Regions from separate parts of the Brevibacillus sp. MER 51 genome, predicted to be linked through region 1. Evidence: a T-box and tRNA genes for the amino acid it is inferred to sense, from the RefSeq annotation. Region 1 holds a T-box; the other holds one or more tRNA genes.
What was found. The T-box of region 1 lies ahead of serS (serine--tRNA ligase). A T-box ahead of a tRNA ligase gene usually reads a tRNA of that ligase, here a tRNA-Ser.
Positions count from the first base shown of each region.

Region 2: it has a tRNA-Ser gene. The T-box ahead of serS (serine--tRNA ligase) is inferred to sense a tRNA for this amino acid. The anticodon was not compared.

Region 1 is NZ_JAMAUS010000015.1:1,875-16,583, reverse strand. Features, by position in the region: gene M3630_RS24965 (histidinol phosphate phosphatase domain-containing protein) at 1-30, opposite strand, end outside; gene M3630_RS24960 (DeoR/GlpR family DNA-binding transcription regulator) at 24-824, opposite strand; gene M3630_RS24955 (ABC transporter ATP-binding protein) at 808-1,827, opposite strand; gene M3630_RS24950 (ABC transporter permease) at 1,827-2,615, opposite strand; gene M3630_RS24945 (ABC transporter permease) at 2,612-3,457, opposite strand; gene M3630_RS24940 (alkaline phosphatase family protein) at 3,494-4,327, opposite strand; gene M3630_RS24935 (ABC transporter substrate-binding protein) at 4,317-5,414, opposite strand; gene aceA (isocitrate lyase) at 5,606-6,895, opposite strand; gene aceB (malate synthase A) at 6,923-8,530, opposite strand; gene M3630_RS24920 (hypothetical protein) at 8,591-8,758, opposite strand; gene serS (serine--tRNA ligase) at 8,950-10,230, opposite strand; T-box leader at 10,284-10,509, opposite strand; gene pdxT (pyridoxal 5'-phosphate synthase glutaminase subunit PdxT) at 10,636-11,211, opposite strand; gene pdxS (pyridoxal 5'-phosphate synthase lyase subunit PdxS) at 11,222-12,106, opposite strand; gene M3630_RS24900 (D-alanyl-D-alanine carboxypeptidase family protein) at 12,213-13,529, opposite strand; gene guaB (IMP dehydrogenase) at 13,718-14,709, opposite strand, start outside.
Region 2 is NZ_JAMAUS010000003.1:9,871-24,579, forward strand. Features, by position in the region: gene M3630_RS07095 (3-oxoacid CoA-transferase subunit B) at 1-392, shown strand, start outside; gene M3630_RS07100 (peptidase) at 425-1,705, shown strand; gene M3630_RS07105 (aldehyde dehydrogenase family protein) at 1,803-3,221, shown strand; tRNA gene M3630_RS07110 (tRNA-Ser) at 3,289-3,377, shown strand; gene M3630_RS07115 (acyl-CoA synthetase) at 3,535-5,100, shown strand; gene M3630_RS07120 (exo-beta-N-acetylmuramidase NamZ domain-containing protein) at 5,167-7,197, opposite strand; gene M3630_RS07125 (copper amine oxidase N-terminal domain-containing protein) at 7,421-8,248, shown strand; gene M3630_RS07130 (YhcN/YlaJ family sporulation lipoprotein) at 8,315-8,938, shown strand; gene M3630_RS07135 (ATP-binding protein) at 9,061-12,267, shown strand; gene M3630_RS07140 (TetR/AcrR family transcriptional regulator) at 12,395-12,976, shown strand; gene M3630_RS07145 (HlyD family secretion protein) at 13,005-14,195, shown strand; gene M3630_RS07150 (ABC transporter permease) at 14,185-14,709, shown strand, end outside.

The sequences.
Region 1 (14,709 bases):
TTCCAGATGAAGATGATAGTCGATCAGCATGTGAAGTCTCTCCTTCCCGGATGTTCGCTTATCCAGGTAGTTTGTATGCCAGACGATAGCCATTCATCCGGCATCGGCTGGTCACAAACAACCGCGCTGACATCCTGCCAGCCGCAAATACGAAAAAATTGCGTTTGATCAATCTTGGATGTATCTCCTAATACATAGACTTGCTCCGACCGCTGTACCATCATGGTCGAACACAGCGTTTCTTCCATGTCATAATCGGTGAAGCCATCAGCCGTCATTCCTCCACAGGAAATAAAAGCTTTATCAAAATGAAAGCGGGAGAGCAGCTCGCAGGTAAACGCCCCAGCAACCGATTTTTGGGCCGGATGGGTCAACCCCCCCAGCATAATGACCTGACCGTTGAATTGATTGGCTTCCAATAGCTCGTTTAGTAAAGAAGCGGCGGGGAGCGAATTCGTGACAATCGTTAATTGGTTGAGACCCTTTATAGCACGTGCCAATTCCAGTGTTGTCGTCCCGACATCGAGCGCGATAGTATCCCCGTCAGACAAAAGTTCTGCCGCGATTTGCCCGATTTTCGTTTTTGCCGTCTGTTGGATCGCCTGTTTCTTTTCAAAGTGCGGCTCACGTTTCGCCAAATGAAAAGGGATTGCTCCTCCGTACACTCGCTTTAACAAACGTTGCTGTTCCAAATGGTCAAGATCACGTCGGATTGTCTCCGGTGTTACTGCCAGTTTTTTTGCCAGACTCATCACCTGAATTTTACCGTGGCGGTTCAATTCGTCCAGAATCACTTGCTGTCGTTCTTCAGGCAATAGTGTCATAAAGCGGAATCACATCCTTGGGACTTACATACAATGTTTTTGTTGTGCCGATCTGCTCCTGCTCGAAGGACAGGTGAAGTGTGTCCACCAGTACAGGAACATCCCGCATGTTCAGCTCGTAACGGGTAATGTTGCCGAGCATGGTTACCTGAGCGATATTCCCGGTCAAACAGATGTCCTCCCCAGCCAAAGGCTGTTCGCGAAACGTCTCAGGACGGATTGCGAATCGTTCAACTGCTGGATGAGACAGATTAGGCGCGATTCGGTTAAGCTGCTCGGCAGTCAGCACGTTGTAATTGCCGATGAAGCGAGCAACAAATTCAGAGCGAGGTTGCGTGTAAATCTCTTGGGGACTGCCGTGCTGAACGATTCGTCCACCATTCATGATGTAGATGCGGTCACTGACAGCCATGGCTTCTTCCTGATCGTGAGTAACCAGCACAGTCGTCATGTTTAACTCACGTTGGATCGTGCGTAGCTGCTTTTGCAAATTTTTGCGAATCTGGGCATCGAGTGCACTAAGCGGCTCATCCAGCAGAAGCACTTTTGGCCGAGTAACGAGAGAACGGGCAAGTGCCACACGCTGCTGCTGGCCGCCAGACAATTCACGCGGGTAAGCCTGCTCCTTTCCCACCAATCCCACCAGCTCAATCATTTCTTGGACACGCAGCCGAATCTCCGTTTTCGAGATTTTGTTCATTTCCAGACCGAAGGCAATGTTTTGACTGACCGTAAGATTGGGAAAGAGTGCGTACGATTGGAACACCATGCCGATTTGCCTATTTTTCGGCGACACGTCCGTCACGTCTTTGCCGTCGATGTAGATCATGCCTGTATCCGGAGCCGTCAAACCACTGAGGATGCGTAATAGCGTACTTTTTCCACACCCGCTAGGGCCAAGTAAAGTGACTAGCTCGCCTTTTTCAATCGCAAGATCGAGTTGCTGCAACACGTGTTGACCGTGAAAGGTTTTGGACAAGTGTTCGATTTTGACGTAGCTCATTAGGGGACCTCCTTGCGTGCGAAGCTTCGGCGCGTGAATTTTACAACCAGGCCAGTGATGATAGCCATCAGGACAAAATAAGTGACAGTAATCGCGCTGGCGACATGTCCGCTTGACGATAGCTTGGCGTACAGATACATCTGCAGAGTTTCGTATCTTCCTCCCACCAGGATGTTAATCAGAACGAATTCACCAAACAAAATGGAGAACGACAAGAGCGAGGACACGAAAATTCCAGACATGATATTCGGAACGATAATCCGTACGAACGCCTGCCAGTGGCTCGCACCCAATAGCTCGGCTGCCTCCATCAATGAACGTGCTTGCATCGCAAGCAGGCTATTGCGCGTTCCCTGATAAAGATACGGAAGCAAACCGACCAAATACGCCCCTGCTGTAATGATGACCATGGGAATTCCGTTTCCTGAATAAGTACGGATCAATCCGACGGCCATAATGACACCCGGAACGGCATAGGTCAGCATCACCAAAATCTGAACCAGCCTCTCCATCCGGGGAGCATAGACAATTATGGAGAATACAGCAGGAACAATAATGACCACGGCAACGACAGTCGTCAGAAAGCTGAGCAAAAAAGAACGCCCGAATGCTTGCAAGAATCGAGGATCGGCATACAGCTCTGCGAACCATTTTCCTGTGAGTCCTTCCGGCAAAATCGTACTGTTCCACTCGGTTGCCAGTGAGTAAAGGATGGTAGCCGCTACTGGCAAAAACAAATACAACATGACCAACGCAAACGACAAGGATGGCAAACTGATCCGCTTCAAGACAAATCCCTCCGAATCTTCCGCGTCAGCCACTCGTTCACGAGTAAGGCTCCTGCAAGCGTAAGGCCGAGCAGTACAGCGAGAGCGCTACCCAGCTCGGGTCTGGCAAAAATGTCGCCAGATACTAGCGCGCCAATCCGAATGGGTACCAGATTGTAGTTGCTCCCGGTGAGCGCATAGGCAGAAGCATAGGCACCCATTGCATTGGCAAACAGAATGCTGAATGTGCCGACGATGCCTGGAAGCAGTACCGGAAAACCGATTCTCAGCCAAAACTTCCATGGACTTGCCCCAAGCAGCTCGGCCGCTTCCATCCATTGTTTCTGAATGGCATTGTACAGGGGATACAAAAGCATTACCGCCAGGGGCAGTTGAAAATAAATATAAACAAGCGTCAAGCCGCTCCACGAATACAGAGTAAAGGACTCACCAAAATCAATCCCCAGTTGCTTCGCGAGCAAAACAAACAATCCACTGTTTCCCAACAGGACAATGAAGGCAAATGCGAGCGGAATTCCCGCAAAATTGGAGGTTAGATTGGTAATAACAAGCACTCGCTGTTGCAGAGATTGCGGGAAACGGGTAATCGCATAAGTGGCGAAAACAGCAACGACGATTCCAATGAGAGCAGACAGGAACGAGATGAGCACGCTGTTCTCAAAAGCCTGCAAGTAATACGGATTTGAAAAAATCTCACGATAATGACTAACGGTAAAACCGCCGCCCCCCTCGGCCTGAAAGCTCCCTCCAATCATAGAAAGCAATGGGACGAGGAGAAACAGAGCGATCATTGCAAAGAACGGAATCGTCGTGACCCAAAGCATACTGACAAATCGTTTCATCGCAAAAACTCCTTTCTTAGAGGAAAAGACGCCCCCTTAGGGAGACGTCTTACTCAGCCCTCCTACGTTCAATGGCTGCATCTCTTTCGAGGGGGAGATGCCGAGCAAATGGCAGGCAAGCGGAGCCACCTGCAATTGCGGAATTGCCTCCTCGCGAATACCGGGAGATATCAGGTCGCTGATGACAAACAAGGGAACGTCCCGGTCAGCGCTAGAGGTGCCCCCATGATTTCCATCGGCTGTCATCCCGTGATCGGCTGTTACAATGATTTGATAACCCGCATCGATCCACGCAGGAAGCACATTTGCCAGTATCGAATCTGCCGCCAGAACGCGATTTCGATATCGTGCGGAATCGGCCGTATGCTTATGTCCGTCATCATCGATATTCATGGAGTGGACGTATAGAAAATCCGGATTGTATCCATTCAGCAAAAAGTTGGCGTCAGCAAACAAGTGTGTATCTGGATAGTGATCTTCCCAGTAGAACATTCCGTTTTGTATCGGCTTGTCGGTGTTCAATTGGATTCGGTCGTAAAACGGATTGAACGGAGCCTTGTTATAAAGTTCGCTTACCCAGCAATAAGCGGCAGCAGCGTTGGACAGTCCGTTTTTCTGCGTCAGGTGAAAGAGACTCTCCTGCTGCGAAAGCCGAACCGTCTGATTGCTGGAAATGCCGTTCTTCCACACAGGGGTTCCCGTTAAAAGAACCTCATACAAAGGACGAGAGAGACTGGGTAGTTCCGATCGCACCTGAAAGCGGGCCGCAATGCCGTACTCAACCAGGTGATGCAGGTACCCCATGTGCGAGACGGCTGTATCAAATCTCAATCCGTCGAGCACAATCATCGCGAGCTTGCTAGCGCACATGGATTAACACCTTCTCTTGCCATAACTGCGGCAACTTTTTAGCCGTCTCTTCCCAAGCAGTCAAATCGCCCACAGGACGTGCGTTTTTATACATGTCATCCGGGAGCAGCATGGCTTTAGCGGATTCATCCAGCTTGGCGTTAGCGCGAATCGGTCGTGCATAGCCGCGAGCCAAATTGGACTGTCCAGCGTCGGAGAGAATGTATTCACGAGCCAGCATGGCAGCGTGTGGGTGCTTGGCGTACTTGTTGATAACCGTAGCGTATCCGCTGCTGACTGATGCTTCTTCCGGGATGAGGACATCAAAGCGGTTTTTGTCGATTTTGTCCCGATACCCGAGCGCGTTGAAGTCCCACAAGATAGCAACTTCGACCTCACCCTTTTCTAAATTGGCAAGAGTCGGATCGCTCGTACTGAGCCGCTTGTTTTTTGCCAACTCAGCGAAAAAGTCAATGCCGGGCTGAATATTTTTCTCATCTCCCCCATTAGCATAGGCAGCGGCCAAAACGGCAAACTGCGCCTGGTTCGCTTTCATGACATCGCCAATCGCGATCTTGTAGCTTCCGTTTTTCAAATCTGCCCAGGACTTGGGAGGATTTTGCACCTTTGTCTTGTCAGTGATAAAAGCCAGCGTTCCGGTATAGCCCAGCAACCAATGTCCTTCATCATCTTTTGCCCAGTCGGGAATGTCGTTCCAGTAAGAGGTTTTGTAAGGCAGTGTCAGCCCTTTTTGCTTGGCTAACGGTCCAAAAGCGATGCCTACGTCGCCGATATCTGCTGTTGCGTCTTCTTTTTCTGCTTCAAACTTAGCCAATTCTTCTGCACTCGACATGTCCGTGTCCGTATGCTTCAAGCCATATTCCTTTGTAAGATTGCTCCAGGTCTCCCCCCAGTTTGCCCACGTGTCCGGCATTCCCACGGAGTTGACTTCTCCCTCTTGCTTTGCTTTTTCCACGATTTGATCCAGGGTCAATTGCGACGTATCCAGAGAAGTGCCTGATTTCGTCTCGGTGGCACATCCCGCAAGCAGAAAAACGGAAGTCATGACAACAACGGTTCGTTTCCAACTTAACTGGTTCCCTCTCATCTTTAAGGCCCCTTTTCGTTTTTATTTGTGTTTGATTCTTTGTTTTTTTCTAACCCAATCGTAAACAACCAAAATGAAACTGATATAAATGCGTTGTTAAAAAGCTATTAAGACTCTATGAAAAATAGAAGTGAACGCAAAAAGTGGTCCTCTGAATACCAGAGAACCACCTAGTCCTTCGTTTTTCCTGTTTAATTATGCGCGAATTGCTCCTCTTCCGTCGATCCGCTGAGCGCAGTCGTAGAGGAATTGCCGCCAGAAATAACTTGCGCAACCTCATCGAAATACCCGGTACCCACTTCACGCTGATGACGAGTGGCGGTATAGCCATGTACTTCGCTAGCAAACTCAGCCTGCTGCAATTCAGAATAGGCAGCCATTCCGCGGTCACGATATCCCCGCGCCAGTTCAAACATGCTGTAATTCAGGGAGTGGAAGCCAGCGAGCGTGACAAATTGGAACTTGTAGCCCATCTCGCCGATCTCTTCCTGGAAGCGAGCGATAGTCTGTTCATCCAGCTTCTTTTTCCAGTTGAAAGAAGGAGAGCAATTGTACGCTAACAGCTTGCCCGGGTATTTGGCATGGATCGCTTCGGCAAAACGGCGTGCTTCCTCCAAATTCGGCTCAGAAGTCTCGCACCAGATCAAATCTGCATAAGGAGCGTACGCAAGTCCCCGGGCAATCGCTGCATCCAATCCGCCGCGTAGACGGAAGAATCCTTCTGCTGTTCGTTCACCCGTCAGGAATGGTTTATCCTGCTCGTCGATGTCGCTGGTGATCAGGAAAGCGCCATTGGCATCGGTACGTGCCACGATAATTGTTGGGACTCCCATCACATCTGCCGCAAATCGAGCGGAAATCAGATTACGTACAGCCGCCTGCGTCGGAATCAGTACTTTTCCGCCCATATGGCCGCATTTTTTCTCGGAAGCCAGCTGGTCTTCAAAATGCACACCTGCTGCGCCCGCTTCAATCATGCCCTTCATCAATTCAAAGACGTTCAATGGCCCACCAAAGCCCGCTTCTGCGTCTGCCACGATCGGAGCAAACCAATTCGTGTCGGTACCACCTTCTGATTGATCGATCTGGTCAGCGCGTTGCAATGCCTGATTAATTCTTTTTACGACTTGAGGAACACTGTTTGCCGGGTAGAGGCTTTGATCAGGATACATCTGACCAGACAGATTAGCATCGGCCGCTACCTGCCAGCCACTCAAATAAATCGCTTTTAATCCTGCCTTTACCTGCTGAATCGCTTGATTCCCGGTCAAAGCCCCCAACGCTTTAATATGGTGCTCGGTATGCAACAGATCCCATAGACGCTCTGCTCCCAGACGAGCCAGTGTATGTTCGATTTGTACGGAACCGCGCAGACGAACGACATCTTCTGCCGTATACGGACGTGTAATTCCTTTAAAACGCTCACCCTGCCAGCTTTGCTCCACCTGTTGAATCGCTTCCTGTTTGTTTACTTTTTTCATTTTCATTTCCCCCACTCATTTTTATTTTTACAAATAGCGATAACCCGGTACCGTTAGGAAGTCTTCAAAATCTTCTGTCGTTACCAATTGCAAGAACAGATCTCCAGCAGTCGGATACTTGCTTTTGTCGTATCTCTCCTGGCCAATTGCTTGCTTGATCGCTTGCAGCTCCTCACTCAGCCACTGCTTCACCAAGCCTTCCGTCACCTTTCTACCATCCTGCAAGACTCCGTGACGATGACGCATCCATTGCCAGACTTGTGCCCGCGAAATTTCTGCTGTAGCCGCATCCTCCATCAGATTGTTGATCGGCACAGCCCCAGAGCCTCGCAACCAAGCCTCGATGTACTGCAAACCTACGCTTATGTTCGTACGGACACCCGCTTCTGTAATCGTGCCCTCTGGGACTGCCAGCAGGTGACTAGCAGATACGTCTACGTCTTCACGTTTGTACCAAATTTGGTTCGGCTCTCTCATCAGGCGATCGAACACTTCCATAGCTACCGGCACTAGCCCCGGGTGAGCAACCCAAGTCCCATCATGTCCATCGTACGCTTCCCGCTCTTTGTCAGCGCGCACTTTGGCAATGGCTTCTGCGTTTTGTACCGGGTCATTTTTCACCGGAATTTGTGCAGCCATTCCGCCGATGCAGGGTGCCATCCGTTTATGGCAAGTCTTCACGGCCAGCGTGGTGTATGCTTTCATGAACGGAACTGTCATGGTTACTTGCGCACGATCCGGTGTAATCACATCAGGCTGATTCCGCAGCTTTTTGATATAGCTGAAAATGTAATCCCAACGTCCGCAATTCAGTCCTGCACTATGCTCGCGCAGCTCATACAAAATCTCATCCATCTCAAAAGCCGCGAGAATCGTTTCGATCAATACTGTCGCGCGAATCGTGCCGCGTGGAATATTCAATTCATCCTGCGCGAAAAGGAAGACGTCGTTCCAGAGTCGAGCTTCCAAATGGCTCTCCAGTTTCGGTAAGTAGAAATACGGTGCTGTTTGATTCGCGACAAGAGCATCTACGTTGTGGTAAAAGTAAAGTCCGAAGTCAAGCAGGCTGCCGGAGATCGGTTTTTGATCGAGGAGGATGTGCTTTTCTTCAAGATGCCAGCCACGAGGACGCACGATCAAAACCGCTGTTTTTTCATTGAGGGTGTATGATTTGCCCTCCGGACTGATGTAAGAGATATTGCGGCGTACCGCATCCTTCATGTTGATTTGGCCTTGGATGGTGTTCTCCCAGGTCGGTGAGTTCGCGTCCTCGAAGTCAGCCATGAAAAGCCGAGCACCCGAGTTCAGTGCATTGATGACCATTTTCCGGTCACCCGAAGGTCCTGTAATCTCCACCCGTCTGTCCTGCAAATCTTTGGGCAATGGAGCAACAGTCCAATCTCCTTTGCGAATGTCCGCTGTTTCCTCTAAAAAATCGGGTAGTTGACCTGCATCAATCTGCAATTGGCGCTCCACGCGTTTCGCCAATAATTGTTGGCGTCTGTCGCCAAACCTTTGCTCCAGCTTCATCACGAATTGAATCGCTTCTGGTGTCAGGATATCTTGATAACCAGGGTGCATCTCACCGGAAATCTGCACCTCCAGCGGATATGGATTCGTTGGTACAGTAGTCAAAACAGCTCCTCCTCCCTCACTCGAAAGTTATTGTGGTACAGTTAGATAAAATGTTTTTTATTATATAACAGAGGTAGCAAAAAAAATGTCCTTACTCCTGATACCCGCTGCCACTGCAATGGCTGCAACATACATGCCCGTCTCCCAAGCAATTGTGGCAAGCCGCTCCGTTGGCATCACGACCAACGCCTCCACATCTTGGGCAATTTTGTTCTCCGTTACCTTCACACCGATAGCAGTCCATTCTCCATTCCTCCATTCCTGTATTAAAACAATATTCTTAAAATTTGTTTTTATTATATAACAGAGATTAGTACAGTGCAACACGTTTTTTAAAAAATATATCTGTATTAGTACACAATATAAAACAGCCCTTGACCCGTTATGGATCAAGAGCTGTTTTCCAAATCTCTCGCTTATTACTTCGGTGCGATCTTATCTACTCCGCCCATGTACGGACGAAGAGCTTCTGGAATTACGATTGTTCCGTCTGCCTCTTGGTAGTTTTCCAAGATTGCTGCTACTGTACGTCCAATCGCCAAACCGGAACCATTCAATGTATGCACAAATTCTGGCTTCGATTTCGTATCGCGACGGAAACGGATATTGGCACGGCGTGCTTGGAAATCTTCAAAGTTCGAGCAAGACGAGATTTCACGGTATGTGCCGCCGCTTGGAATCCAAACTTCCAGGTCGAATTTCTTCGCAGCCGTAAAACCAAGATCGCCTGTGCACATGCTCAGGACACGGTATGGCAATCCAAGCAGTTGAAGCACCTTTTCAGCGTTTTTCACCAGTTTGTCGAGTTCGTCATAAGACTCTTCTGGTTTCACGAATTTCACCAGCTCAACTTTGTTGAATTGATGCTGACGAATCAACCCACGCGTATCACGGCCAGCAGAGCCCGCTTCCGAACGGAAACATGCGCTGAAAGCAGTGTAGTAGCGAGGGAGATCCGCTCCATCCATGATCTCATCACGATGCATATTGGTGACGGGCACCTCTGCTGTTGGAATCAGGAAGTAATCTGGTCCCTCGATTTTGAATGCATCCTCTTCAAACTTAGGTAATTGCCCCGTTCCCGTCATGCTCGTACGGTTGACGATATACGGTGGGATCACTTCTTCATAGCCATGTTCATTCGAATGCAAATCCATCATGAAGTTCATCAGTGCGCGCTCCAGACGTGCGCCCAAGCCTTTATAGAAAACAAAGCGGCTTCCAGTTACTTTTGCCGCGGTTTCAAAATCGAGAATGCCTGCTTGGCTAGCCAGCTCCCAGTGAGGCTTAATCTCGAAGTCAAACGCACGTGGCTCTCCCCATGTCCAGGCGATCACGTTATCGTCTTCAGTCGTACCGATCGGCGTGCTCTCATGCGGAAGGTTTGGCAGGCTCAGCAAAATGAACTCGAGCTGTTCATCCAGTTGGCGCAGTTCTTCATCCAAACCCTTGATGCGCTCATTTACTTCTTTCATTTCAGCGATTAGATGGTCTGCATTTTCCTTATTGCGTTTCATGACAGCTACTTGCTCGGATACCGTGTTACGCTTATTTTTCAGCGCTTCTGCCTCTTGGATGACTTCGCGACGCTTTTCATCTACTTCTACGAATTGATCCAACGCAGAAATATCTTCATTGCGGTGAGCCAAACGGCGTTTTACTTCTTCTAAATCCTGGCGTAATACTTTTACGTCCAACATGTGTAAATCCCTCCGAATCATATTGAAAAAAAACAAAAAACACCCGTCCCCTGGTAAGGGACGAGTGTTGTATACCCGCGTTGCCACCCTCGTTGACATATGCAGCAATCCTTCATGCATATGCCCACTCTTCCGTCATAACGGGACGGTTCCGGGCAAAGTTGTTGTTCCTTTGCCACTCCGAGATGGATTCCCTCACATAACCGGATCGGTTTGCACCTACCACCGACTCTCTAGGCCTGGCTCTTGTGAAGTACTTGTTCTCATCATCGCATTCTCATTCATGAATACTATTATTGTTAACTGTACTACAGGTTCTATACGTATGTAAAGAGCAGCCCATCCTGATCTGTACAGAAAAAAGAAGACCGGCACCTTTTTACGGCCGATCTTCCGGTATGACAGCTAGCTTCTGTATTCCTTGACCATGTCGAGGAAGTATTTGTGCAGTCTTGTATCTTCGGTCAATTCTGGGTGAAAGGCTGCTGCCAAATAATGACCGCTTCGGGCGACAACAATCTTGTCTTCATGCTTGGCCAAGACTTGACCGTTCTCTCCCACTTCCATAATATACGGAGCCCGGATGAACACTGCCGGGTAATCTGCCGCTACACCCGCAACAGGCATCAAGACTTCAAAGCTCTCCTTTTGGCGACCAAAAGCATTCCGCTCAACTTTGATATCCATCAAGCCTAAATGGTAATCGTCTTGTCCTTGAATCCGTTTCGCCAGAAGAATCGCTCCTGCACAAGTTCCGAAGATCGGCTTGTTCGCCTTACCGAATTCTTGAACAGCCTCCATGAATCCGTACTTGTGCATCAGCTTGCTAATCGTGGTGCTTTCTCCGCCGGGAATGACCAGTCCATCTAGGTCATCCAGTTCTTCTACTTTTTTGACCGGGACAGCTGTCGCACCAACCTCTTCTAGCATTCGCAGATGTTCTGCTACAGCTCCTTGTAGAGCGAGTACGCCGATTTTCATGCTACTCACCTTACCAGCCGCGCTCTTGCATGCGATCAGCTTCACGAATTTTGGAGATTTCGATTCCTGGCATTGCTGTTCCCAAGCCTTTGGATACGCGAGCAATCAGTTCGTAATCTGTGTAGTGGGTGGTCGCTTCTACAATCGCGCGAGCAAACTTCTCTGGATTCTCTGATTTAAAGATACCAGAACCAACAAACACGCCATCCGAGCCGAGTTGCATCATCAGGGCAGCATCCGCTGGTGTTGCTACTCCGCCTGCTGCGAAGTTTACGACTGGCAGCTTACCTGTTTTGTGTACCTCTTCAAGCAGTTCGTATGGAGCACCCAGGTTTTTGGCTTCTGCCATCAGTTCATCGTAGGACATAGCTTGCACTTTGCGGATTTGGGACATCATCGTGCGCATGTGACGAACAGCCTCTACAATGTTTCCGGTTCCTGGCTCACCTTTTGTGCGGATCATGGATGCACCTTCCCCGATACGGCGGAGAGCTTCACCCAGATCACGGGCGCCACATACAAACGGTACAGTGAACTCTTTTTTATTGATATGGTACAAGTCATCTGCCGGAGTGAGCACTTCACTCTCGTCGAGATAATCTACACCCAGAGACTCGAGAACACGCGCTTCAACAAAATGACCGATTCGAGCTTTTGCCATAACAGGGATCGAAACAGCATTCAGTACTTCCTCTACAATGCTAAGGTCCGCCATGCGAGCAACTCCACCTGCTGCACGAATGTCAGACGGTACACGCTCCAAAGCCATTACAGCAACAGCACCCGCTGCTTCTGCAATTTTCGCTTGTTCAGCATTCACGACGTCCATAATGACGCCGCCTTTTTGCATTTCAGCCATACCTCTTTTAACGCGGGATGTTCCTACTTGTACCATTAAAAATACCCCCTACATCATGAGTCAGAACCGAAACTGTTATGCGGTGTTATGGTTCCTGTTACCGTCATTGTAAACGATAGATGTAGGGGAAAACAATAGTTATTTAATTTCCTGTTCCACTGCTAAACAAATTGCTGAAAAACTCAATGATGCTGCGGAAGAACAGACGAATCCAGCTGGCTTCCTCTACTGCCTGTCCTGCTACGATATCCACGCCTGCTTTTGCTGCGTCTTCAGGCTGCAAGTAATCCGATTCCTTCATACCTTCTTCTTTCAAAACAATCTTACCGACAACTTGTCCTTGCTGGATCGGTGCGGTTAGCTCCTGGAAGGTAACTGTTGGCGTGTATTTTGCTTCCGTACCGGTTTTGGTGATCATGTTTACTTCACTGCCTGTAACAACTGGCACAGTTACCTCTACACCGTTTTTCACAGGAGCTGTTTCAAATCCTTTGACTGGTACATTCTTGTCCATTTGTTTTGTGAGCTTGAAATTGGCAAAACCGTAGTCAAACAGTTTTCTCGTCTCAGCAAAACGCTTTGACTCGGAGCTAGTTTTCATCACGACGCTAATCAAACGCATGTTGTCGCGAACAGCCGTACCTGTAAAACAATAACCTGCTGCATTTGTATGCCCCGTTTTTAATCCGTCTACACCTGGGTAATAGCTAATCAGGCTAGGCAGCATCCAGTTATAGTTTTTCTTGCTCCACTCTTTTGGTGTACCTGTACGGAAGGTGAAGATTGGTTTTTTGGAGGTCTCCAACGCATCCGGGAAATCGTGAATCAGCGCACGGGCAAGGATCGCTGCATCACGAGCAGACATCAGGTTTTCTGTTTGATCGGTCTGAACAGAGTATGGACCCAACTCATTGGCTGGTAATCCAGTTGAAGTGACGAACGAAGTATTTTTCATACCAAGCTCTGCTGCCTTTTTGTTCATCAATTCAACAAAGGCTGCCTCACTGCCTGCGATCTTCTCAGCCAAAAGTACAGTAGCGTCATTGGCTGATACGATTGCCATCGCTTCATACAATTGTTTAACTGTAAAGGATTCGCCTAAATTCAAATACACACCAGACGAATCAGAAATTTTAGCAATATAAAACGCATATTCACTTACAGGGACGACATCATCCCATTTCATTTTCTTTTGCTTGATGGCATCATGAACCAGATATTCGCTCATCATTTTACTCATACTCGCAGGCGGAAGTGCTACATCAGGATCTTTACTATAGAGAACCTTTCCCGTCGATGCCTCAACAAGAATGGCAGACTTCGCTTCCAATTGTAAATTCGCTTGAGATGCTACAGGGGCAGCTTCCACCTTTGAAACCGATCCTCCCATTGCTGTAGCAAAAACAGCGACAGAAAGGAACAGACCTGTCAATCGCTTTGTCCATGTCTTTCGCTTCATGTAATCTCTCACTCTCCTATTTCTGTCGATTTCTTTTTTCATGAAACAAGCACACAATTGTAAGTGTACCATAGGTTGCAGGGTAGCTTGAAGCGAGATTCCTCCTATTTCCACATGTTAGTGGCTAGTAAAAATCCCCTCTCTTTATAAAAGAAAGGGGACGTAGGTCTTCTTTACCACTTTTTCGCTTAAGAAATCGAGTAGTTAGGTGATTCTTTTGTAATTTGTACATCGTGTGGGTGGCTCTCACGCAAGCCAGCGCCGGTAATGCGAACGAACTGGGAGTTTTGAATCAAATCTTCGATAGTCTTCGCTCCGCAGTATCCCATACCTGCACGCAGTCCACCAATCAACTGATACGTGACATCCGCCAATGGGCCTTTGTAAGGAACACGGCCTTCGATCCCTTCCGGAACGAGCTTTTGTGCGTTCTCTTGGAAGTAACGGTCCTTACTGCCGGCTTTCATCGCGCCAATCGATCCCATTCCGCGATATACCTTGAAACGACGCCCTTGGAAAATCTCGAATTCGCCCGGGCTTTCTTCTGTACCAGCGAACAGGCTTCCGATCATGATCACTGAAGCACCTGCACCAATTGCTTTTGGCAAATCACCGGAGTATTTAATGCCGCCGTCGGCAATAATTGGAATATTGTACTCTCGTGCTACCTGTGCACAATCATGGATCGCTGTAATTTGCGGAACCCCGATACCTGCTACAACACGAGTTGTACAAATGGATCCAGGACCGATACCAACCTTCACCACAGATGCGCCAGCTTCGATCAGATCGCGAGTAGCTTGTCCAGTTGCAACGTTTCCTGCGACGATGGTGAGCGTTGGGTATTCTTTGCGAACTGCTTTTACCGTTTCAATTACGCCTTTGGAATGCCCATGAGCCGTATCGATTACCAAAACGTCTACGCCAGCTTGTACAAGTGCTGCGGCACGCTCAAACGTGTCTGCCGATACCCCAACAGCAGCACCACACAGCAAGCGGCCTTGGTTATCTTTTGCTGCATTTGGGTATTGGATTGCTTTTTCAATATCTTTAATCGTAATGAGTCCACGCAGGATGTTGTTCTCATCCACCAACGGGAGCTTTTCGATTTTATGTTGTTGCAAAATCAATTCTGCCTGTTGCAGTGTAGTACCGACAGGAGCCGTTACCAGGTTTTCTT
Region 2 (14,709 bases), on a different contig from region 1:
CTTTTGCCATCATTCGCCGTGGACTATTGGATATGACGATTTTAGGAGTCCTGGAAGTAAGCCAAAATGGAGACATTGCCAACTGGATCGTTCCAGGCAAACGTGTCCCTGGCATGGGTGGAGCTATGGAACTGGCACAAAAGGCCAAGAAGGTCATGGTTGTGACCACGCATCTGGATAAAAACGGACGTTCGAAAATCGTGCGGGAATGCTCACTGCCGTTAACCGCGACAAAAGCTGCGGATTTAATCATCACGGACATGGCAGTGATGGAGGTCATGCCAGATGGGTTGTATCTGCGAGAAGTCATGTATCCATACAGTGTCGCTGACGTGATTGGAGCAACGGAAGCCGAACTCAAGATGGACGGAGAGGTTGGCGTTTTCCGCTAAGCAAAGAAAAAACGATAGAACGGGGGAAAAACATGGCAAACTGGCAGGTGCGTATCCGGGAGCAATTGGAAAAAGATCGGGAAGCCGCTGTTCAACTGCTGCAGCAATGGGTAAAAAGCCCAAGCGTGCAAGGAGAAGAGCAATCCATTCAACAAAGCATTGCAGAACTTTTGGGGCAGATGGGGCTGGACGTTGACTTATGGGTCATGGAAGGCGAAGAGCTGGTGTCACATCCGTATTTTGTCTCCCCGCGTACGACGTTTGAAAGCAGCCCGAATGTCGTCGGTGTGTGGAAGGGGCAAGGAGATGGCCGTTCCATCATTCTGAACGGACATGTGGATGTAGTGCCAGCGGGCGATCTGGCACAGTGGAGCGATGATCCGTTTGGCGGGAAGGTTGAGGATGGCAAGCTTTACGGGCGTGGAGCAACCGACATGAAGGGTGGAAACTTATCTTCACTGTTGGCGATCCAGGTTCTACAGAAGTTGGGCGTGCAACTGAAAGGCGACGTCATTTTTCAGAGCGTCGTAGAAGAAGAAAGCGGCGGTGCAGGCACATTGGCGACGATCATTCGCGGGTACAAAGCGGATGCTGCCTTGATTCCAGAGCCGACCAATATGAAAATTTTCCCGAAGCAGCAAGGCTCCATGTGGTTCAGATTAACGGTTAAAGGTCGTTCTGCTCACGGAGGGACTCGCTACGAGGGAGTCAGCGCCATCGAAAAGAGCATGCTCGTCGTTCAAGCCATTGGACAATTGGAAAAAGAGCGTAACGATCGACTCGACGATCCACTCTATGCCAAGCTGCCTATTCCGATCCCGATTAATCTGGGGGTGATTGAGGGTGGCAAGTGGCCTTCGTCTGTAGCGGACCTCGTCAAGCTGGAAGGAAGGATGGGGGTTGCCCCAGGAGAACAGATGGACGATGCCAAAGCAGAAATGGCGGCAGCACTCAAAAAGCTGGCAGAGGTCGATCCGTGGTTTGCAGAGCAACCTGTTGAGCTGGAGTGGTTCGGAGCTCGTTGGGTACCGGGAGCAGTGGAGCTCGATCATCCGTTGATGGATATTTTGCAAGCGCAGTTTGAAGCTGTGACAGGAGATCGTGCCATTGTGGAAGCATCGCCTTGGGGTACAGACGGCGGTTTGCTGACGGCTTTGGCCAATACGCCAGCGATTGTGGTCGGACCTGGAGTCACACAGGTTGCACACTATCCGAATGAATTCATCGTTTTGGATGAGGTATTCCGTTGTGCTGAGATCTTTGCGCTTACGTTACTGGAATGGTGCGGTGTGGCTGAAAGTGTGAAAGAGTAAAGATATCCAAATATTTCAAAATCGAGACAGGAAGGCACGCGTATGAGGGAGAATGATTGGAAGGTGAACACCAATCAATGAGAGTGGGGATATGCCGATGAAAAAAACATGCTTTATCGGGGGAGCGTGGGTGCCAGCCACTACTCATGCACCACTGTTCTCTCCATGTACGGGTCAAGAGATTGCACAAATTTCGCAAGCAGACTCATCATTGGTTGAAAAGGCAATTGCTGCGGCCCACGAAGCGACTGCCGACATGCGGCGCCTTCCTGCTTATCAACGCGCCTTCCTGCTTGAAAAAATCTCGATTTTAATGAATGAACGTTTGGAGGAAGCGGCGCGAATCATCGCAATAGAAGCGGGGAAACCAATCAAAACAGCTCGCGGAGAAGTGATTCGAACCATTCAGACGTATAAGTTTGCGGCAGAGGAAGCCAAACGCCTCCACGGAGAAACCGTACCACTCGATGCAGCGATCGGAGGAGAAGGACGCTTGGCTTATACCGTGCGTGAACCACTGGGAGTGATCGGAGCCATTACACCCTTTCCTTTTCCGATGAATCTCGTCGCCCATAAGGTCGGGCCTGCTCTCGCTGCTGGCAATACCGTTGTTATCAAGCCAGCTTCGCAGACACCGCTTAGCGCATTGTTTCTGGCAGAGCTCGCAGAGCAAGCGGGTGTACCTGCTGGCGCCCTCAATGTGATCACGGGAAGTGGGGCGAGCGTTGGCGATCAAATCGTGTCTGATCCGAGAGTCAGGGCGGTGACCTTTACAGGGAGTCCAAGTGTTGGGCTGGATATACGCAATCGAGCAGGTATGAAAAGAGTCATGCTCGAGTTGGGATCGAATTCGGCAGTGATCGTTGATCGTGATGTGCAGCTGAGTGAAGTGATTCCTCGATGCGTTTTTGGTGGCTTTGCCTACTCAGGGCAGGTATGTATCTCCGTGCAAAGAATTTATGTGGTGAAAGAGATCTATCAAGATTTCGTCCAGCGTTTTGTTGAACAAACACGAGCACTTCGCGGTGGTGATTCGCTCTCTGAGGACGCAGACTATTCGGCCATGATCAATTCGCGCGAAACTGAACGAGCGATGGAGTGGATTCATGAGGCACTCCTTCAGGGGGGACGTTTGGAGTGTGGGGGACAGATCGTGGATCGGATGCTTCAACCTACGGTGTTGACGGGTGTTCCGGCAGATGCAAAAGTATCTTGTCAGGAAATATTCGGCCCTGTCGTGCTGATAAATCCAGTGGATTCGGTCCGGCATGGCATTACGTTGGTCAACGATTCACGCTACGGATTACAGGCTGGTGTCTATACCAACAATCTGTCGTTGGCTCTGGAAGCGGCAGATGAGCTGCGTGTGGGCGGTGTGATGGTGAATGATATTCCGACTTTTCGGGTGGACCATATGCCCTTCGGTGGCGTAAAGGAGAGTGGACTTGGTCGGGAAGGGGTCAAATACGCGATAGAAGAAATGACGGAATTGAAACTCGTTTCCATCAAGCGATAAAGGAAATGGAGAAAGAGCTCTTGCAAAGAATAGTAGAGCTGTGATATAGTTTATATTGTTGAAATACGGAGGGATACCGAAGTGGTCATAACGGGGCGGTCTTGAAAACCGTTAGAGTGCAAGCTCACGCGGGTTCGAATCCTGCTCCCTCCGCCATAAATACAAATGAACCGACTCCAGTTGAAAAGCTGGGGTCTTTTTTATGGTCGAGAGCTTTGAGAGTAAGTTGTCGTTTCTTTTTTGTGAAAATATCAGAAAATAAAGAAAACTATTATATAATGGAGAGGAGACTATAAGTGATGGGGGAATATGCATGCTCGAAGCGCAAAGGGTTCGTAGAAATGCACTTGGCGATATTTTGCGAAGAAGTCGTGGACGAAATCCTGATAAGCCTGCCCTGTACTTTGAGGAAGAAGTATTGACCTACACGCAGCTTGATCAGTTTGCGAACAAGACCGCTCATTTGCTTCTTTCCAAAGGCTTGCAAAAAGGGGAGCGGGTAGCAGTATTGTCACGCAACTCAATGGATTTTGCGATTCTGAACTTTGGGCTAGCGAAAGCAGGAGCTATCATGGTGCCGATCAACTTTATGTTGAATAAGGAAGATGTCGCTTATATTTTCGGTCATGCGGAAGTGAGTGCTTGCTTCGCAGCTCCCGAATTCATGCAGCTCGCTCAAGACGGACTCCAATTAGCTGGAATTTCCCCTAAGCTGCTTTCCCTCATGTCCAAACCAGCAGTTCAAGCAGGGGAATGGTTGCCTTTTCGCACGCTGATTGAAGCAGCAGACGATCATGAGCCCGAAGTCGACATCGTGGACGAAGATGTTGTGCAGATTTTGTATACCAGCGGAACGGAGTCAAAGCCCAAGGGTGTTATGCTCACTCATAAAAGCATTATCTCCGAATATGTCAGCACGATTATCGAAGGCGGGATGACGCAGGATGATGTGGCTGTTCACGCACTACCCTTGTTTCATAGCGCGCAGCTTCACTGCTTTTTGGGACCATATGTGTACCTGGGTGGAAGCGGCATTATTTTGGAACAGGCAACCCCTGCGCTGATGCTACAGACGGTAGAGACGTATAAGGCCACCCAGTTGTTTTGCCCGCCAACTGTATGGATTGCTTTACTGCGTTCTCCCGATTTTGCCGCGCGTAATTTGAGTTCTTTGCAAAAGTGCTACTATGGTGCAGCAATCATGCCAATAGAAGTGTTAAAAGAGCTCAGTCAACGCCTCCCGAATGCACAGTTTTACAATTTTTACGGACAGACGGAAGTGGCGCCATTAGCAACTGTTTTACCACCGAAGGATCAGATGAGAAAAGCAGGCTCTGCAGGCAAGCCAGCGTTAAATGTGGAGACAAAAATCGTCGATGATGACGGGAAGGAAGTCCCTCGTGGGAGTGTTGGTGAAATTGTACACAGGACCAGTCACGCGATGCTGGGGTATTTCCGTGATGAGGAAAAGACACAGGCTGCCTTCCAGGGAGGGTGGTTTCACAGCGGGGATTTAGGCATCATGGATGACGAAGGCTATATTACGGTCGTTGATCGGAAAAAAGATATGATTAAATCGGGTGGAGAGAACGTAGCAAGCAGGGAGGTTGAGGAGCTTATTTATCAACATCCGAAAGTGTCTGAGGTCGCCGTGATCGGCGTTCCTCATCCGTTCTGGATCGAAGCAGTGACGGCCGTTGTTGTGCCGAAAGCGGGTGAGTTACTGACTGCTGACGAGATGCTTGCTTTTTGCAAAGAACGTCTTTCCTCCTTCAAAGCACCTAAATATGTAGTGATTGCTGATAATCTACCCAGAAACCCCAGCGGCAAAATCTTGAAAAGAGAGTTGCGCCTCCGATACGAAACACTGACGACTTAGCCAGTCACAAGGTATAAAGCTTCAGAAAAGCCCGCTCTTTCAGGGAGCGGGCTTTTTGCTGTTTAATTATTTTACATTGGAAACAGTCGGGCGATCGGCTTGAATGACTTCAAAACGATAGCCTTTTTCTTTCAGGTACGAGATGATTCCGGGGAGAGCTTGAGCTGTTGGCGATTTGGTGCTTGAATCATGCATCAAGACAACGATTTCTTTTTGTGACTTTACTTGCTGCTTTATATTTGCCAGTGCTTGCGTGGCTGTGTATTTGTTGCTCCTCGCATCGCCGTTTGTTATATTCCAGTCGATAAACGTATAGCCACGTTGTTTCGCCTCTGCTTTGATCGCATGCATGACTGTTTGTTCCTTGTTATAACGTTTGGGATCTTGATATTTCAAACTGACGGTATTCGTACTGCCACCTGGATAGCGGAATACGGTTGGTTTTATGCCGGTTGCTTTTTCAATCATTTGGCTGCCTTTTTCCACGTCAGCAAAAAAGCTTTCCATATTTTTGTAAACAAGCTGATAATTATGGGAATACGAATGTCCTCCCACCGCATGTCCTTCAGCTACAATCCTTTTGAGAATGGCCTCATGACCAGCTACCTCACGACCCACAATAAAGAAGGTGGCTTTGACCTGATGCGCTTTCAGCGTATCCAAAACGTGCGGAGTTACAGGAGAGGGTCCATCGTCAAAGGTTAAGTAAGCGATCTTCTCAGAAGACTTCGGTGTCTGAGGGATCGGTTTTGTAGCAGGTTCAGGCTTCTTCGTTTGATTGGTGGTTCCTTTGTTATTGCCAGGCTGCAGTGGAGTCGGTGTCTCTGGTTTTGCAGGCTTGGATGGTTTCAGTTGTTCTGGTTGCTTTGGCTGCTTCTGTTGAAGCGGCTGCATCGGAATAAACGGTTCATTGCCATAGATCAAATATTTTTGACGCAGCTCAACAAATTTCTTCAGATCCGCTTCATAGGAAGAAACAATCTCCTGCGGGGATTTGCCTTGCTCGAGAAGCAGCGCGATTTTGTTGGTACCCATTACCTTGTCGAACATGGAGATTTGCATACTCGTACTTTTTGGCATAGGGAATGGTTGTAATTGCTTGGCATATGCCAGCGCGTAAATACCTGTTTTTACCGGGTTAAACTGATATGGATCGTTGATCTGAAGACGTACTCCCCCTGCCGTTCCTTTATTCTCAGGAATAAAGATGACGCCAGGTAGAAGACTTCCATTTAACAGATCAGCGTACTTGTGCGAGTCTAGACCCTCTGCCCCGATCCAAGTGAAATGGTCGCCTTGACGAATGGGGGTACCCTCACCCAAACCGGTTGCCATATAACCGAAAACCGAGTTCAAGCTAGGAATGTGCGGAGAACTCGGAATCCAGGCCAAACCTGTCTGTTGATAAATCATGTTGCGTGTATACCCTTGCATCGGAATGACGGTAAGATCTACACCGATGGTACGGTTGAAAAACAAGGCCAGCTCTCCGATGGTCATGCCATGTGCAAGCGGGAGGGTATCCACTCCAATAAAAGAGCGGTATGGCAGTTCAACTACAGGACCCTCGACAATCGTTCCACCGAGAGGATTCGGTCGATCCAGTACCATTACTTCTTTTCCTTGTTCTTTTGCAGCTGTCATGGCATATTGCAAGGTAGATATGTACGTGTAGGTTCTCGATCCGATATCCTGCAAATCAACGAGAAGAATATCAATGTCTTTCAGCATTTCTGGTGTCGGCTTGCGGGTTGATCCAGACAAGCCATAGACGGGAATAGCGTAGACGGGATGAACAAAGCTCGTTACTTGTTTTCCTGCGACCGTTTTTCCGTCGAGGCCGTGTTCAGGTGCAAAGAGAGCGGTTAAATGGACGGAGCGATCTCGTCGTAACATGTCGATCGTGCTAACCATTTGACTGTTCTGACCTGTTTGATTCGTAATCAACCCGACTTTTTTGCCTTCAATGAGATGGTGGAACTGATTGAACAGTACATCACTTCCCAATTGGATGGCAGTCGTATTGGCGGAGCTTCCTACTGGAGGAATTAAAGTTAAGATAAGTGCCAGGATGAGGAAAGGGAGAAATTTGTTCATCATTCATTGCCTCTTTCAAGATAAAATACTGTCGCTTCTTGTCTATTGTAACGGTTTTGCAATGCAAGATGGTTGCATTTTTGTAACAATTTGAAATTAGGTCAAAAGGAGCAGAAAAAGGTAACGGAAAAGGGGAGGGGTATTAGGAAGAAATGTTCTTTTGAAAGGGAGTCTACAGGAAAATCTTGAAACAGCCCTCATCCTATAGTAGATTAAGAATCGTGTGAACCTTTTTGGAAATGGAGTGAATGTTTTGCTGAAAAAAGTAACCTCATTACTGCTAGCGATTGCCTTGGTACCAATGGCAGCGTTTTCTGCAGCGGCAGCGACTGCACCTGGAGCACCTAAAGCCGTACAGAATGCTGTTAAGGTGGAGTACAATAAAAAACAAATTGCGTTTCCTGACCAAGCACCTATTATCACCCAAGGGCGGACATTGGTTCCGATTCGTCCGATTGCAGAGAGTCTTGGATTTGAAGTGAAATGGAATGAACAAACGCGTACCGTGACCATCAACAAAGGAAAAGATAATATCAGATTGGTGGTTACTCAAAAAATTGCCAACAAAAATGGACAAACCATCAACCTCGACGTGCCTGCACAGATTGTGAACAAGCGTACTGTAGTACCCGTTCGTTTCATCGCGGAAGCTCTGAGCTACAAGGTTGAATGGGATCCGAAGACACAAACGGTATTGATTGCGGATAATGTGAACCCTAATCAAGTTGGTCAACAGGAAAAGCCAAAAGATCCAGCAAAGCCTGGAACAGACGAGAAAAAACCCGATACACAAGTATCATTGTTCGATAAAGAGAGTATTGAAGGTAAAAAAGTGAATGTCTTTGCTTATTATCAAGTTACCGGGAAGGTTGAAGCAGACTCAGAAGTTGTCGTCATCCTAGGAGATGACACATATGAGGTTACAGTAAATAAGGATGGCACCTTCAAGTTCCAACTCGAAGGTGATCATGATGGTATTCGTAGCTTCACTTTAAAAGCAGAAAAAGATGGAAAACAAGATACAGTAGATGGTGAGTTTATCGCTCAGTAAGGTAGCTACTTCCTGAGTAAGAACACCTCCTGCACATCACACTAAGTGCAAGGAGGTGTTTTTGTTATGAGACGAATAAGTAGGAGTATCATTACAGTACTCCTGTTTGCCGGCTTGCTGACAGGGTGTTCCCCTAACAAAGAACAGGGCACCGAAGATCAGAACGGAAATCAGGCCAAATTTGAATCTCTCGGGATTAACTTCCAGAATGATAACGTCGGTAGGGACAAAGGACCGGCAGCCATGATTAGCCAAAAGAGGGTTCATCAGCGAGAACCGCAGCTTGTGACGTCCTTGGAGGGGCATGCGGAAAAGCTGCCCGGTGTAGCTGATATCAAGGTGTTAGCGTACAAGGATAACTTGATTGTAGGTGTGCTGCCAGTCGATACACCAAAGCCTGACGAAGTCAATCCGCGGACGTCGATCCCGTATACGCCTGGAAAAATTGTACGAGTCGATAATGGACATCCAGATTCGCTGCACAGACGTGTTGTGAATCGGATGAGGTCAAGTTTACAGGCAGAAACACGCTTCAACATTTTGTATGTGTCTACCAATCGCGCTGTTTATGACCGAATCGCAGATTTGCATTCACGAATTACGAACGCAGAGCACATCAGTGACGAGGAATTTCAAGTCCTGTTAAATGATATTGGATATACTGTTATTGGATATAATTTAGTGGATTGAAAGAGCACCACCTGGACTCCCGGGTGGGCTTTTTGTCGATTAAGGGTCAAACGGCAGGAGAATAGTTAGAAATGGGGAAATAGTCAAAGAAGAGCAGGAGAACGGCAAGGAGTGCACATTGTATGATTCCAATCCACATCCCAATATCCAAAATAACTCCTCCAGGACAGAAGCCGTATGTCTTACGGAGACCTGCATTGGCAAAAAAATTACGATTGTTGAAATATACGCAGCTTTGTCTCATACATGCAGGGACAGGCTACGGCAAAACGACTTCTTTGGCTACATTTTTACATGATGATGCACTGGCTTCGTCCTGGTATACCATTCAGGATGGAGACGATGCCCTTCTTGCATTTGTCATCTGTCTCGTCGAAAGCGTTCGTCAGGTTCATTCTGATTTTGGACAGGTATTGCGAGAGCAACTCAAACGTATCACAGAGCAAAGTCAGGTGCCCTCCCTGGACAGTAAGGTACTGGTTGACTGGTTTGTCGGGGAGTGTGTACAGCTCCAGGCTGACCACATAGTTGTTTTGGACGATTACCAACGAATTGAGAATGGCAGTGAAGTTGATCGATTTGTTCAACGGTTAGCCGAGGCTCTTCCACAAAAGGTCAAGCTGGTTATTTTAACGCGTTCCCGACCGAAATGGTCCAATCTCGACTTGTTGTCCGCCAGAGGGGAGTGTCTGGAACTTACAACAAATGACCTTTCTTTTACGCTGGAGGAGAGTGAGGCCTTTTATTCAGATCAATACGACATCACACTGTCCGAAGACGATTGGGGCCGAGTCGAAGAAGTGGCGCAAGGCTGGGTGATGGCGCTGCGCACTTTTGGTGAAATGGTAACGAGGGGGCAGACGGTATCAGATAGTCTGCGTGAATTATCCCGATTGCTGCACTTGCTGGAAGTAGAAGTCTGGACACAGTTGGATGCACGTATGCAGGGCTTCTTGTTGAAGGCAGCTGTTCTCGAACAATTCGATTTGGAGGATTGCAAGCAAGTACTTGGGGAAGGATGCATGGAGCACCTGTTGGAAGCCCAGCGTTGTAATCTTTTTCTTCATGTCCAAACAGGATCTCATTATTTCTTTCATCCACTTTTCCAGCGTCTCCTGTCTAGCAAGCTGGCTGGGAATCAAGCGACATATGTGCAGGTCAATCAAAAGGCTGCAGGTTGGTACAGACGTAAAGGGGACGAGGCAAAAGCTTTTGGGCGGTTGCGTCTTGTCGAACAGTGGGAGGTGCTGGGCGAATGGCTGTGCCAAGCATCGGAAAGGTTGCTGCAAGCAGGGAAGCTGGACTTTTTATATGAGTGGATTATGCTGTTACCAGATCACATCAAGTGTGAACAGCATTGGCTGTTGTTTTATCAGGGCGAAGTAGAACGCTATCGCTGTCTATATGCGAAGGCCTTTTCTTCTTATGAGCAATTTTTGAAACAATGTGAACAAAAGCAAGATCAAATCGGATTGTGTCGAGGGCTGGAAGGGCAAGCACGCGTTCATCTCGACAGCGTACAAGGCGTCCGGGCAGAAGAACTGCTTAAAAGAGCGATTCAACTCTTGCCCCCATTTGAACAGGAGAATGAGATGGCGCCGAGGCTGTATCGCTTGTTGGCAGAGATTTATACAAATCGCGGAGATGCCAAACAGGCGTCTGCTTGGTATGAACGGAGTCAGGAATTAGAGCAGCAGACGGAGGTTGAGCTGGAATCGCGCCTGTTGTTTCGTACTGGCCGACTACAGTCCTCCATTCAGCTGTTGGAGAGTAAGTGGCAGGTAGAACAGAGGAAGCATCCTCCCTTGACCAGATCGTATCGGGAGACCTCTTTGCTCCTATCTTTTGTGTATGCATTGAATGGCGAATGGGAGCGAGGGTGGGAAGCAGCAGAAACTGCCATACAACTCGGACGTGCAGCGCATTCCCCTTTTGTAGAGGCGAATGGTTATGTTCGAAAAGCCCATGCGGCCCTCATCAGTCAAACATTGCCTACGGACGAGATTCGCCAGCTTTATGAAAAAGGTTTGCAAATCATGGAGGAGCTCCAGTCGACACGGGGAAAGTCAGAAACGCTTCTGGGACTAACTTTGCTTCATGCAAGAGAAAAGGCACTCGACCAAGCGCTTTTATATGGCAACAGGGGGATACAAGAGACAGAGGCAATGCGCGACGACTGGTTAGGCAGTCTTGTACGCATGGCGATTGGAATTGCTTATGCCAAATACGGGAAAGAAGAGGAAGCATGGGCTACCTTTATCGATTGTGCCGACCGACTCAGTCACTGCGGGGACAGCTACAGCGTCGTCATTTGTCAACTGTGGCTGAGCTTCTTGGCTTATCGCAAGAAACAATGGGATTTGTTCGTACCTGCAGTGACGCAAGCACTGTCCTTGATGAAGTCCGGTGAATATTCATTCCTTTTGCAGAGGCCTACCCTACTTACACCGCATGATGTACAGCAGCTTATGCCAATTCTGATTGAGGCAGAGCGCCGCAAGGTATCACCGGATTACGTCTCTCAACTTTTAAATGATTTGGGCTTGCAAAACGTGACTTTCCACCCCGGGTATACCCTTCGTATTCAGACGCTTGGTGCTTTCCGTGTATGGCTGGGAGAGCGGGAACTGAGCGAAAAGGCATGGCAGCGTGGGACGGCCAAGCTGCTGTTTCAGCTTTTATTGACGAAGAGACATCATTTATTAGCCCGGGAAGAAATCATGAACCGGCTATGGCCAGACAGTATTGAAGAAGCGGCAATTCGTGATTTTAAAGTATCGTTGAATGCGTTGAACAAAGCCCTCGAGCCAGATCGTGCGGCCAGAACGGACACATTTTTCATTCAACGCCATGGCAGCTCTTACGGTTTCAATCTGGCATCGGGCTACCATATGGACGTCGAGGAGTTCGAGAAGCTCGTTACACTGGGCTTGGCAGAGTCTGATCCGCGTCAGGGGGCCATCCTTTTGGAAAAAGGGCTTGCGTATTACTTGGGTGATTACATGCCGGAATGCCGTTATGAGGATTGGTGTGTAGAAGAGCGTGAGAGAGTGCAGGCGCTGTTTTTACGCGGAGCAGAGAGGGTAGCCAAAATCATGCTAGAGGACGGGCAATTGGAAAAAACGATCCGCTGGTGTGAGGCGATTTTGCGAGTGGACGATTGCTGGGAGGAGGCGTACCGCTTACTTATGACTGCGTATTATCAGCAAAATAATCGGACACAGGCAATCCGCTGGTATGAAAAATGTGTAGTAAAACTAAAGGAGAACCTAGGTGTCGCACCAATGCCTGCAACCATGGAGACTTACCTTCAAATTATAGAGTCGTAAAAGATCGCCCACAAAGCGATCTTTTTTTGTACATAGAGCAATGGCTGCTTGACAAAACTAGGAAGTATTCGTAATATAATCTTTGTACTGACCGGTCAGTTCAAAAAATCGAAAGGGGACAGGAGTGATGGCACCATCAAAAAAAGATCAAATTGCAAACGGAGCTTTAACCGCATTTGCCCAATTGGGTTATAGCGAAACGACCATGGATGCAATCGCGGAAATGGCACAGGTGGCAAAAGGAACACTCTATTATCACTTTTCCACAAAGGAAGAGCTGTTTTTGTACGTGATAGAAAAAGGCGTGAAGATGCTGATTTACCATGTAGATCATGTGATGCAGAATGAAGAGCTTTCCTTGGAGGATCGCATTCTGAATGTGTTGGATGAGCATCTTCGCTTCTTTTCCGAGAATCAAGATTTGTGTTTCCTGTTGCTGAGTGCCTTTTCAGGAGATGGACAGCGCGACAGGATGGTTGGCAATCTGCTAGGTGGCTATTTCAGCACGATGGAGTCTCACATGCTGGAACTGCAGAAGCAAGGGTATATCCGGGCGGATATCGATATTCGCACACTTGCTTCCTCGTTGTTTGGCATGGTTGGTTTTACTGTACTACGCAAGCAGTTTCGCAAAGAGCCAGTCAACAGTGCCGCAGATAAACAGACGCTTCGTTATATGCTTTCAGGAATGTTTCAAAATAACGTCTAGAGAAACGTAAAACAAGAGGAGAAGACAGATGAACAAACGTGCATGGATCGGTGTAGGTAGCTTTGTAGTTAGCATTGCAGTACTTGGAACTGTATTGTTTGGTTCAAATGTGAGTAGCATGGCAGGTCAGAATACAACGAAATTAGCAGGTGTAATCGAGGGAACAGAGGTAGACCTCTCTTTTAAAATGGGCGGTTCCATCGAACAGCTCTCCTTAAAAGAAGGAGACGAAGTAAAGGCAGGTCAAGTAGTTGCCACGCTAAGCAGCGCGGAAATCCTTGCGAAGAAAGAACAGGCTGAGGCTGCTTACAAGCTCTCACTCGTCAGACTTGATCAGGCAAAAAAAGGAGTATCAGTGACGGATAACTCCAGCAATGCTCAAGTCGACCAAGCAAAAGCAGCAGTAAACTCGGCGCAAGCGCAGCTTGACGCGAACAAAAATGGAGCGCGTTCGGAAGAAATTACACAGCTCAAAGCGAAATTACAAGCAGCACAAACTGCGAATCAAATTGCCGCGACGAATTTGGAACGAATGAAAAAATTAATGGCGGAAGGCGCCGTTCCACAAGTGAAAGTGGAAGAGGCGCAGATGCAAGCAGATAAAGCCCAAGCGGAGTTTAAAGCAGCAGAAGAGCAGTTGAAAATGGCTCAAACTGGATCGCGCAAAGAGCAAGTCGATGCCGCACAAGCACAACTGGATCAAGCAAAAGCTGCATACAACCAAGCGGTAGCAGGGAGAGGTCAAGTAGGCTTGAAGGAGCTGGATGTTAAATCCGCAGAAGCGAACGTCATGCAGGCAAAAGGTGCACTGGCAGAAATGGAAGCCTATGTGAACAACACCAAGCTGACAGCTCCAGTAGACGGTATTGTAAAATCAGTAGCTGTTCAAAAGGGAGAGCTGGTTTCGCAAGGCTTCACCGTCTTGACGATCCAAACGAAATCAGACAACTATGTCAAATTTTATGTAAATGAATACATGCTTGCGAATGTGAAAACAGGCGATCAAGTGAAATTGTTTGTCCCAGCCCTGAACAGAGAAGTAGACGCCAAAGTGGTTACTGTAGCTCCTGCTGCTGACTTTGCCGTGAAAAAAGCGACACAAGAACTCGGTGATCGTGACATTCGTTCCTTCCAGGTGAAGCTGCTGGTGTCCGATCCGGAATTGCGTCCAGGTCTGACGGTTGAGTGGCAACTTGAAGGAGCTGGTAATGGTGAATAGTTTCTCTCACCTATTTTGGAGCGAATGGAAAAATCTTTTTGCAAACAAAACCATTCGCAATATTCTCTTCCTCGTTCCGCTGATTTATTTGACGATGTTCGGCTTTCTGTACAGTGAGAAAAAAGTAATGGAGATCCCCACTGTGATGGTGGATGCCGATCAAACCGAATTGAGTCGTGAGCTCTATCGCGCCTTTGAGGTCGATCATACATTTCGGATCACGTCGATTGTAGGAACAGAAGAAGAAGCAATGAAATTGGTTGACAAGGGCGAAGCAAACATCGCCCTGATCATTCCTGCTGGACTAGAAAAGGATGTGAAGGCTGGGAGAGAGGCAGAGGTATTGACTGTTATCGACGGCAGTAACATCATGATTTCGAATACGGCAGTTCGAGCAGCAAATACAGCGATTAAGTCTGTTTCAGCAGGAACCACGCTGAAGAAGATGGAAGCACTCGGCGGCTGGGGAGAAGAAGGGAAAAACATGTTTACGGGTATCGACTATCGATACAGA